3 regions of the Azospira sp. MPR-LB4 genome follow, and region 3 is predicted to be linked to each of the others. Evidence: predicted binding sites of a transcription regulator. Region 3 holds the regulator's gene; each other region holds the start of a gene.

Region 1 (3,270 bases), 590 kb from region 3:
GGTCCGCCAGGGCATCCCCGTCAGCATCTTCGAATCGGCGCGCCAGCCGGGCGGTCGCGCCCGCCTGGTCCAGGTCGAAGGCCTGGCCCTGGACAACGGCCCCCACCTGCTCATCGGCGCCTACGGCGCCACCCTGGAACTGATGGACCAGATCGGCAGCACCGGGCACCTGCGCCGGGCGCCCCTGGCCCTGCTGACGCCGCCCCACTTCAGCCTGCGCCTGCCGCGCCTGCCCGCCCCCCTGCACCTGGCCTGGGGCCTGCTCACGGCCAAAGGCGCCGGCCTGGGCGAGAAGGTCGCCGCCGCCCGCTTCATGCAAGCCCTCCAGGCCGGCGATTACCGGCTGCCCGCCGACTGCAGCGTCAGTGAACTGCTGCAACGGTACCGCCAGGGCCCCCGGTTGACCCGTTTCCTGTGGGAGCCCCTGTGCCTGGCCGCCCTCAACACCCCGGCCGCCGCCGCCTCGGCCCAGGTCTTCGCCAACGTCCTGCGCGACAGCCTGGGTGGCCCGGGAGGCGCGACGGACATGCTTTTGCCGACCACCCACCTGGGGGGCCTCGTCCCTGAACCCGCTGCGGCCTGGCTGGCTGAAAAAGGCCAGCCGGTGCGCCTCTCCAGCCGGGTACGCCGCATTTCGGCCAGCGGCGCGGGTTGGCGACTGGAGTGGGAAAACGAAGGACAGACGGGCAGCGCCGAATTCAGCCAGGTGGTGCTGGCCACCGCCCCCCAGCACGGCGCCGCCCTGCTGCCGCCGGCACCGGCCCTGTACGCCCTGCGCCGGCAACTGGCCGCCTTCGCCTACGAGCCCATCGCCACGGTGTATCTGCAGTACGACGCAGACGTAACCCTGCCCTTCCCCCTGCTGGGCCTGGCCGGGCCCATCGGCCAATGGGTCTTCGACCGGGCCCCCCTCGACGGCCACCGGGGCCTGCTGGCCTGCGTCCTCAGCGCCCACGGTCCCTGGGAAGCGCTGGCCCCCGAGGCCCTGGCCCAGGCCCTGCACCGGGAGCTGGAAAGCGCCCTCGGCCGCCCCCTGGCGCCACCCCGCTGGCAGCGCACCATCCGGGAGGCCCGGGCCACCTTCGCCTGCCGGCCCGATATGGACCGCCCCGCCAACGCCACCCCCCTGCCCGGCCTGTGGCTGGCCGGCGACTACACCGCCGGCGACTATCCGGCCACCCTGGAAGGGGCCGTGCGCAGCGGCCATACGGCCGCCCGTCTGATCGCCGCCAACCTGGCTTAAGTGCCCCGCCTCAGGGCCGGCCGGGAAGCCGGGGCAAGTCGCCCCGCACCGCGCACAGGCGCTGCACCATGGCCGCTTTCGGCGCCTCCACCTCTCCCGCCTCGTAGGCAACCACCTGCAGCCCCTGCTGCCGGCAGACCTCCAGCAATTCCCCCGGCTGCAGCAGGAAATCCGGCCGGCTCGGCTTGCCGAAACGCTCGTTGCCCGCCATGAAGGTCTCGTAGAGCAGCACACCCCGGGGCGCCAGGGCTACCGTCAGCAGGGGCCACAGGGGCCGGTGCAGATAGTTGGTGACGACGATGCCGTCAAAGCGGCGTGCGGCCAGGGGCCAGGGAGCACCTTCCAGGTCCGCCGCCAGGGCTTCGATGCCCGGCAGCCCCGCCAGGGCGGCAATGGCTCCGGCTTCCCGATCCACGGCCGTCACCGCCAGGCCCCGGGCCGCCAGCCAGCGGGCATGGCGGCCGCTGCCGCAGGCCAGGTCCAGCACGCTGCCGCCGCCGGGCAGGAGGTGGGCAAAACGGGTGATCCAGGAGGATGGCGGCAGGACGGAAACAGGGGCGGACATGGGAGCTCCGAACGAAGGCTGGGCAAAAGCTGGGAGCAAGGGCTCCGGCCGAATATGGTGCAATGCAACATGGCGTACGGGTGAAACAGGGCACGGCCGAATCAACCCCGGCAAGCGGCCGGAAATCGGCCCGACAGGCAGACTATAGGTTTAATTGTCACTTTCCTGACCTGGATCAAACGGCAACCGGGGGCTGCGGTTTTCCCCATGAGACACCTTCTGACTTTTGTGCTAGATTTTTGCGTCGCACAATATCAAACTGGAACTCGAATCAGCACCGGCCAAGCCGGGCTGGTCCAAAGCTCGGGGACAAGTCATGCACGAAGAAGAACACTACCTTACCAGCCTGTTCGAACCCAAGTCCGTCGCCGTCATCGGTGCCTCGGACCGGGAAAACTCCGTCGGCAACATCATCTACCGCAACATCGTGGCCGCCGGCTACAAGGGCCGCCTCTACCCGATCAACCCCAAGCACGACACCGTGCAGGGCGTGCAGGCCTACAAGTCCATCGAGGAGATCGGCGCCCGCGTGGACCTGGCCGTGATCGCCACCCAGGCCCGCACCGTGCCGGCCATCATCGAGCAATGCGGCCGCAGCGGCGTCAAGAACGTGGTGGTCATCACCGCCGGCTTCGCCGAGGCCGGCCACTCCGGCGCCGCCCTCGAACGCAAGATGGTGGAAATCGCCCGCAGCTACGGCGTGCGCATCCTGGGCCCCAACTGTCTCGGCCTGATCCGCCCGGTGCAGGGCCTCAACGCCACCTTCGCCAACATCTCCGCCAACCCGGGCAACCTGGCCCTGGTCTCCCAGTCCGGCGCCCTGTGCACCGCCATTCTCGACTGGGCCAAGGTCAATGACGTGGGCTTCTCCTCCGTCATTTCCACCGGCGGCTCCGCCGACATCGATTTCGGCGAGATTCTCGACTACCTGGTTTACGACAACCGCACCCACTACATCCTCATGTACGTGGAAGGCATCCGCAACGCCCGCCGCTTCATGAGCGCCATGCGTTCGGCCGCCCGCATCAAGCCCATCCTGCTGCTCAAGGCCGGCCGTTACGAATCCGGTTCCGTCGCCGCCCAGGTGCACTCGGGCATGGCCCTGGGCTCCGACGCGGTGTTCGACGCCGCCCTGAAGCGGGCCGGTGTGGTGCGGGTGCGCAACATCGGACAGCTGTTCTACGCCGCCAAGGGCCTGGCCTCCAAGTTCCGCCCCGACGGCAACAAGCTGCTGATCATCACCAACGGCGGCGGCCCCGGCGCCATGGCCGCCGACCGGGCCGCCGAGCTGGGCATTCCCCTGGCCGACCTGTCCCAGTCCACCATCGCCTCCCTCAATGCGGTGCTGCCGCCCACCTGGTCCCACGCCAACCCCATCGACATCGTCGGCGATGCCACCCCGGAACGCTACCGGGACGCCATCCTGGCCGGCACCCAGGACCCGGAGGTGGACGGCATCCTG
Region 2 (3,270 bases), 190 kb from region 3:
GATGGTGTCCATGGTGGCCATGGCCAGACCGGCACCGTTCACCAGACAGCCGATGTTGCCGTCCAGGGAGATGTAGGCCAGGTCGAACTTGGAGGCTTCGATTTCGTCGGCGTCTTCTTCATCCAGATCGCGGTATTCGACGATTTCGGGATGACGGAAGAGGGCGTTGGAGTCGAAGTTGAACTTGGCGTCCAGAGCCTTGATGTTGCCGTTGCCTTCCAGGATCAGCGGGTTGATTTCCGCCAGGGAAGCATCAGTTTCCATGTAGCACTGGTACAGCTTCTTGATCTCGGCCTGGGCCTTGGCCACGGAGTCGGCGGGAACGCCGATGCCCTGGGCCAGGTTCAGGGTCTGCTGGTCGGTGATGCCGACCAGGGGATCAACGAATTCCTTGAGGATCTTCTCGGGGGTGGCGTGGGCCACTTCCTCGATGTCCATGCCGCCTTCGGAGGAGGCCATGACGGCGACCTTCTGGGTAGCGCGGTCGGTCAGGACAGCCAGGTAGTATTCCTTCTTGATGTCGGCGCCTTCTTCAATCAGCAGGCGGCGGACCTTCTGGCCTTCCGGGCCGGTCTGGTGGGTCACCAGTTGCATGCCCAGAATCTGGGTGGCGTATTGGCGCACTTCATCCAGGGACTTGGCAACCTTCACGCCACCGCCCTTGCCGCGGCCACCAGCGTGAATCTGGGCCTTCACGACCCACACCTTGCCGCCCAGTTCCTCGGCGACCTTGACAGCTTCGTCGACGGAGAAGGCAGGCTTGCCGCGCGGCGTCGTCACGCCGAACTTTCTCAGGATCTCCTTACCCTGATATTCATGAATTTTCATGCGCTTTCCTTGCTTGGTTGAAGTTGCGAGCAAAAGGCAGGAGTGTCTCCCCTACCCCATTTTCTGGTCACGGTACCAGCGCGGGTAATAGCGCTGGACCGCTTCCGAAGTGGATTCGAGGGCATGGCAGCGGTCAAGCTGATAAGGCTTGTGACCATGGTCCTCGTTGTCTTTCATTTCACTGGCAAAGGTCTGGATCGCCGCCGTCGGCAGCACCATGACCAGCTCGGTCAGATGGGAGCAGCCTTTGACATCGCCAAAACGCTCCTTGACCGCCCTGCGGAAGCCGTGAAACAGATTCAAGCCTACCAGCCTGTTGTAATCCGCGTTGATACGGTCGCATTGTCCCACATAGGGCATGCCGTCCGTCCGGGTCTCCGCCGCGAGAATGTTGAATTCCCGATCGATGGTGACCCGTACCCACATATCGTGCACCGGTTCTCCTGCTGGCCGCAGCCCGGAGGAAAGGGGGTAATCATGATCCTTGACGTCGGTCAGACGCGCCTCCACGTCCCACAGACCATCCTCGCGCTTGAAGCCATACAACTGGATGCTGCGGACGTGCAGGCGCTGGCGGGCAACAGGGGCAGGGGAAAGTGGCATGGGGAGGCCGGATTCTTTATGCAACGGATTACAGCAGCGGAGCGCTATCTTATTGTTAGTCCGCCAATATTAACACAAGAAAAAAGGCGCCCCGCTGTTTTGCATTCATAATTATGGATACAAATCCCGGGCCCGCAGCGCCTCCATTTGATCCAGATTAAGCGCCCCCCGCCGCGTCGCCCCCAGAATCCCGGACAGCATTATTACAACGACAAAAAGTCGGGGAGAAAACCATGCACCGGGAGTCCGCCGCCGCCCTGGAAGGGGAACGCATCGCCCGCGCCAGCCGGGACGAAATCGCCGCCCTGCAGCTCAAGCGCCTGCAACAGTCCCTGCGCCACGCCTACGAGAAGGTGCCCCATACCCGGGCCAAGTTCGACGCCCATGGGGTCCATCCGGACGACCTGAAGACCCTGGCGGACCTGGCCAGGTTCCCCTTCACCGGCAAACAGGACCTGCGGGACAACTACCCCTACGGCCTTTTCGCCGTACCCATGCGCGACATCGTGCGGGTACACGCCTCCAGCGGCACCACCGGCAAGCCCACCGTGGTCGGCTATACCGCCGGCGACATCGACCGCTGGGCCGACATCATGGCCCGGGCCCTGCGCGCCGCCGGCGCCGGACCGGAGGACATCGTCCATGTGGCCCACGGCTACGGCCTGTTCACCGGCGGCCTCGGCGTCCATTACGGCGTCGAGCGCCTGGGCGCCACGGCGGTGCCCGTTTCCGGCGGCCAGACCGAGCGCCAGGTGCAGCTCATCGCCGACTTCAAGCCCACGGTGCTGGTGGTGACGCCCTCCTACGCCCTCAACCTGGCCGACGAATGCGAGCACCAGGGCTTCGACCTGGCCGGCTCCAGCCTGCGCATCGGCCTCTTCGGCGCCGAGCCCTGGGGCGAAAGCATGCGGGCGGAGATCGAGCGCCGCTTCGGCATCGCCGCCATGGACCTCTACGGCCTGTCGGAAGTGATGGGCCCCGGCGTCGCCAGCGAATGCATCGAATCCCGGGATGGCCCCACCATCTGGGAAGACCACTTCTACCCGGAGATCATCGACCCCAATACCGGCGAAGTCCTGCCCGACGGCGCCCACGGCGAACTGGTGTTCACCTCCCTGACCAAGGAGGGTATGCCGGTGGTGCGCTACCGCACCCGGGACCTGACCACCCTGCTGCCGCCCACGGCCCGCAGCTTCCGCCGCATCGGCAAGATCACCGGCCGTTCCGACGACATGCTGATCATCCGCGGCGTCAACGTCTTCCCCAGCCAGATCGAGGAATTCGTGCTCAAGCAGGCCGAGCTGTCGCCCCACTACCAGCTGGAGGTGTGGCGTGAGGGCCACCTGGACAAGCTGGACATCCGGGTGGAACTGAAGCCCGAGTTCGCCAATGCGGGCACCCACGTCTCCGAGCAGGCGGCGCGGGAGCTGCAGCATCACATCAAGTCCTATATCGGCATTTCCACCCGGGTGCGGGTGGAGGCGGTGGGCAGCATCGAACGGGCCGTCGGCGGCAAGGCCCGGCGGGTGGTGGACAAGCGGCCGCAATAGCGGCCGCCTGGAAGGCAGGCAGGACGCCGCTGCCAGCCGTGCCTTGCCTGACAACGAGGCGGGATGCGTCTTTTCAGGCAGGACCGGCGAAGCGCCCTATTCCCGGGTTGCCGCCAGCACCCGCCACAGCAGGCCGCCCAGCAGCACCGCCGCCAGCACCAGGCTGGCGGTGGATGCGGCCCAGTAGCCGGCCACGCCCATGGCCGGGCTGCCGTAGGCCAGCCACCAGCCGCCCCCCAGGCCGACACCCCAGAAGCAGAGGGTATGGATCAGCATGGGCAGGAAGGTG
Region 3 (3,270 bases):
CTCTCGTTGATGCGCCGCTGGGGCTTGAAGAGGCCCGGCAGGTGGGCATAGTTGTAGATGGAGAGACGCTCCGGGTCCATGGCCAGGACCCGCTCCAGGGTGCGGTTGAAGCCCATCACCGTCTGGTGGGGCAGGCCGTAGATGAGGTCCACGCTGATGGACTTGAAGCCGCTCTTGCGCGCCTGGTCCATCACCGTGAAGGTTTCTTCCTCGGTCTGGATGCGATTGATGGCCTGCTGCACCCGCTCGTCGAAATCCTGGACGCCCAGGCTCATGCGGTTGAAGCCCAGCTCGCCGAGCAGGGCCACGGTGGGCCGGTCCACCTTGCGCGGATCCACTTCGATGGAAATCTCGGCCCCATCCACCAGCTTGAAATGGCGGTGGGTGAGGTCCATCAGCTGGTGCATTTCCTCATGGGAGAGGAAGGTGGGCGTGCCGCCGCCCCAGTGCAGCTGGGAGACTTCCCGATCCCCGTCCAGCAGGTACTCGGCCTGCAGGGCCATCTCCTTGCCCAGGTACTTGATGTACTTGGCGCTGCGGCCGTGATCCTTGGTGATGATCTTGTTACAGGCGCAGTAGTAGCAGATGGTGTTACAGAAGGGGATGTGGAAGTATAATGACAGCGGTCGGCTGATACCGCCGATGTTGCGTTTGCCCAACCACAGCTTCAGGGCCTCGGCATCGAAGGCTTCGACAAAACGGTCAGCCGTCGGATAGGACGTGTAGCGCGGTCCATTGACGTCGAAGCGGCGGATGATCTGGGGATCGAAAACCAGGTTGTTGGCGGTAAATGTCATTGAAAAACAGTCGTTGCAGAACCACACATTAGGTGCGGCTTATTATCGTGGTGCAGGAACTGGGGCACGTTGACCTGGATCAAAGGCTTCCAAAGGGCCTTCCGGCGCAGGTTACCACCATCCGAACGCCCTTGGCCCAGCGAGGAACAGCATGCCGTTGAAGAAGACCAGCGCCCAAGAAATTACCCTGTCGGTCATCAAGACCGCCTGCTCGAACTGTAACCTGCAAGAACTGTGTCTTCCCTACGGTCTCAACGAGACCGAGATGTCCAAGCTGGACGAACTGGTCAGCACCCGCCGCAAGATCAAGCGCGGCGACCACCTGTACCGGGCCGGGGAGGCCTTCGAATCCATCTACGCCATCCGCGCCGGTTTCTTCAAGACCGACGTGCTGCTGGAAGACGGCCGCGACCAGGTCACCGGCTTCCAGATGGCCGGCGAGCTGCTGGGCCTGGACGGCATCAGCACCGAACACCATTCCTGTAACGCGGTGGCCCTGGAAGACAGCGAAGTCTGCATCATCCCCTTCCCCCGCCTGGAAGGCCTGTCCCGGGAGATCGTGGCCCTGCAGCACCACTTCCACAAGGTGATGAGCCGGGAGATCGTGCGCGACCACGGGGTCATGATGCTGCTCGGCACCATGCGGGCGGAAGAACGGCTGGCCGCCTTCCTCCTCAATCTCTCCCAGCGCTTCACCGCCCGCGGCTATTCCCACGCCGAGTTCTACCTGCGCATGACCCGGGAAGAAATCGGCAGCTACCTGGGCCTCAAGCTGGAAACCGTTTCCCGCGCCTTCTCCCGCTTCCAGGAAGAAGGTCTGATCGCCGTGCAGCAAAAGCACATCCGCATCCTGGACATCCCGGGCCTGAAAAAGCTGATGACCCACCAGTCGGCCTGATCCCGGGCAAGCGTCAAACAAAAAAGCGGCTCCGCGGAGCCGCTTTTTTTATTGCCCGGATTATTGCCCGGGCTTAGTCCAGGAGTGCCGGCAGTCCTACTGTTCCCCTTCCGGAAACACCGCCCCCCGCCGTGCCGCCATGCTGCGGCCGACGGCGGCCGCCTGCTCGGGGGACAGCAGGCGCCGCCCCAGGGGCAGCAGCTCCCGGGTTTCCAGATCGATGTGTCCCAGATAAAGCTCGGCCAGCCCTTCCACCATGGCCGCCGGCAGGGCCTCGCTGCATTCCCCCGGCTGGGCCGCGACGATGGCCTGCAGGCGGGCCAGCACCTCGTCCCGGGCCCGGTCCATGCGCCGGTGATCGGCCAGGATGCGCTCGATGAGGGCCTCCACCTGAGCCGCCACCGCCGCTTCCCGGGCCACCGCCTGGCTCGCCCGCAGGGCGGGAAAGAGGTCATCCTCCTCGTCCGCATGGTGATGGGGAGCGGCCACGGAGAAATAGCGCAGCACGCCCTGGGCCGCCTCCCGGGCAGCCTGGTCGGCACCGTGCCGGGGCAGGTGCTGCACCAGGCGACGCAGGGTCTCGATCTGGGCCTGGATGCGACCGTGACAGGCATCCAGCATTTCCAGGGGTTCGTCGAAACTGGGGGCGGCGGCGCCCAACAGGCTGTGGCTCATGCAATTCCTTTCACAGACCGGCGAAGAAGCCGGCGGGATGACGCGTCAGGGCAACGGAAACGATATAGGCGAAACACGACAGGGCCATGACGAAAAAGATGCCCCGCACCGCCTTGCTGCGCCCCCGCTTGAGGGCCACGCTGCCACAGCCGATGTAGGCCAGCAGGGCCAGCACCTTGGCCGTCAGCCAGCCCTGGACGAAGGGATACTGGCCGGAGAGAAAGGCCAGGGCCAGGGCGCTGCCGAGCAGCAGGGTATCCACCACATGGGGCGCCACCCGCGGCAGGCGCCCCTGCAGTCGAGGCGACTCCTGCAGCATCCAGAATCCGCGCAGGAGGAATCCGAGGCCGGAGAGGACGACGCAGGTGATGTGCAGATGCTTGAGGGCCAGGTACATGGGATGGCTCCGCGATCCGTCAGCCGGGCTGGCCGTCGGGCCGGGGCCGCAGGTACATGGCGCCGTGGCGCCGCACCCACAGGGCGAACACCAGCAGCCAGGCCAGGCTGGCCAGCCACTGCAGGTTGAAGGGGCCGGACAGGGGCAGGAACTCGCCGGCGATGCGCAGCAGGGGCACGCTCTGGAACAGCCAGAACAGGGGCCAGGTGGTCTGATCCCCGGCGTTGATGGGCCGGCCCGAATGCCCCAGGGTGACCCGGGTGACCATGCCCAGCAGCATGGAAACAAAATAGCCGATGCTGATGGCGTGCAGGGGCGCCAGGCCGCCGAAGCTGCCGCCCAGCGCCAGGGCCAGCCCCTGGCAGGCATAGAGCACCAGCCCCAGGCCCAGCCAGACGGTGGCGCCGTGGATCATGGCCAGCATGGGCACCGCCAGGCTGCGCCGAAGCTGCCACTTCCAGGAGAAATGGATGACCACGGCGGCGGCAACGGCGTCCGGCAGC

Evidence for each region. The regulator FNR, encoded in region 3, switches genes on or off when oxygen is low (the NO sensors DNR and NnrR bind a similar motif). The targets are predictions, from matches to a motif close to TTGANCTAGNTCAA.
Region 1: the regulator FNR is predicted to act here: its motif matches at 1,974-1,987, upstream of AC3QLZ_RS00305 (bifunctional acetate--CoA ligase family protein/GNAT family N-acetyltransferase).
Region 2: the regulator FNR is predicted to act here: its motif matches at 1,579-1,592, upstream of paaK (phenylacetate--CoA ligase PaaK).

What each region holds. Positions count from the first base shown of each region.
Region 1 is NZ_CM179521.1:65,323-68,592, reverse strand. Features, by position in the region: gene hpnE (hydroxysqualene dehydroxylase HpnE) at 1-1,243, shown strand, start outside; gene AC3QLZ_RS00310 (class I SAM-dependent methyltransferase) at 1,254-1,808, opposite strand; gene AC3QLZ_RS00305 (bifunctional acetate--CoA ligase family protein/GNAT family N-acetyltransferase) at 2,125-3,270, shown strand, end outside.
Region 2 is NZ_CM179521.1:3,018,984-3,022,253, reverse strand. Features, by position in the region: gene sucC (ADP-forming succinate--CoA ligase subunit beta) at 1-828, opposite strand, end outside; gene AC3QLZ_RS14255 (DUF2889 domain-containing protein) at 880-1,431, opposite strand; gene paaK (phenylacetate--CoA ligase PaaK) at 1,665-2,981, shown strand; gene AC3QLZ_RS14245 (MATE family efflux transporter) at 3,078-3,270, opposite strand, start outside.
Region 3 is NZ_CM179521.1:3,206,825-3,210,094, reverse strand. Features, by position in the region: gene hemN (oxygen-independent coproporphyrinogen III oxidase) at 1-797, opposite strand, end outside; gene fnr (fumarate/nitrate reduction transcriptional regulator Fnr) at 949-1,695, shown strand; gene AC3QLZ_RS15080 (hemerythrin domain-containing protein) at 1,792-2,370, opposite strand; gene AC3QLZ_RS15075 (SirB2 family protein) at 2,381-2,767, opposite strand; gene AC3QLZ_RS15070 (NnrS family protein) at 2,787-3,270, opposite strand, start outside.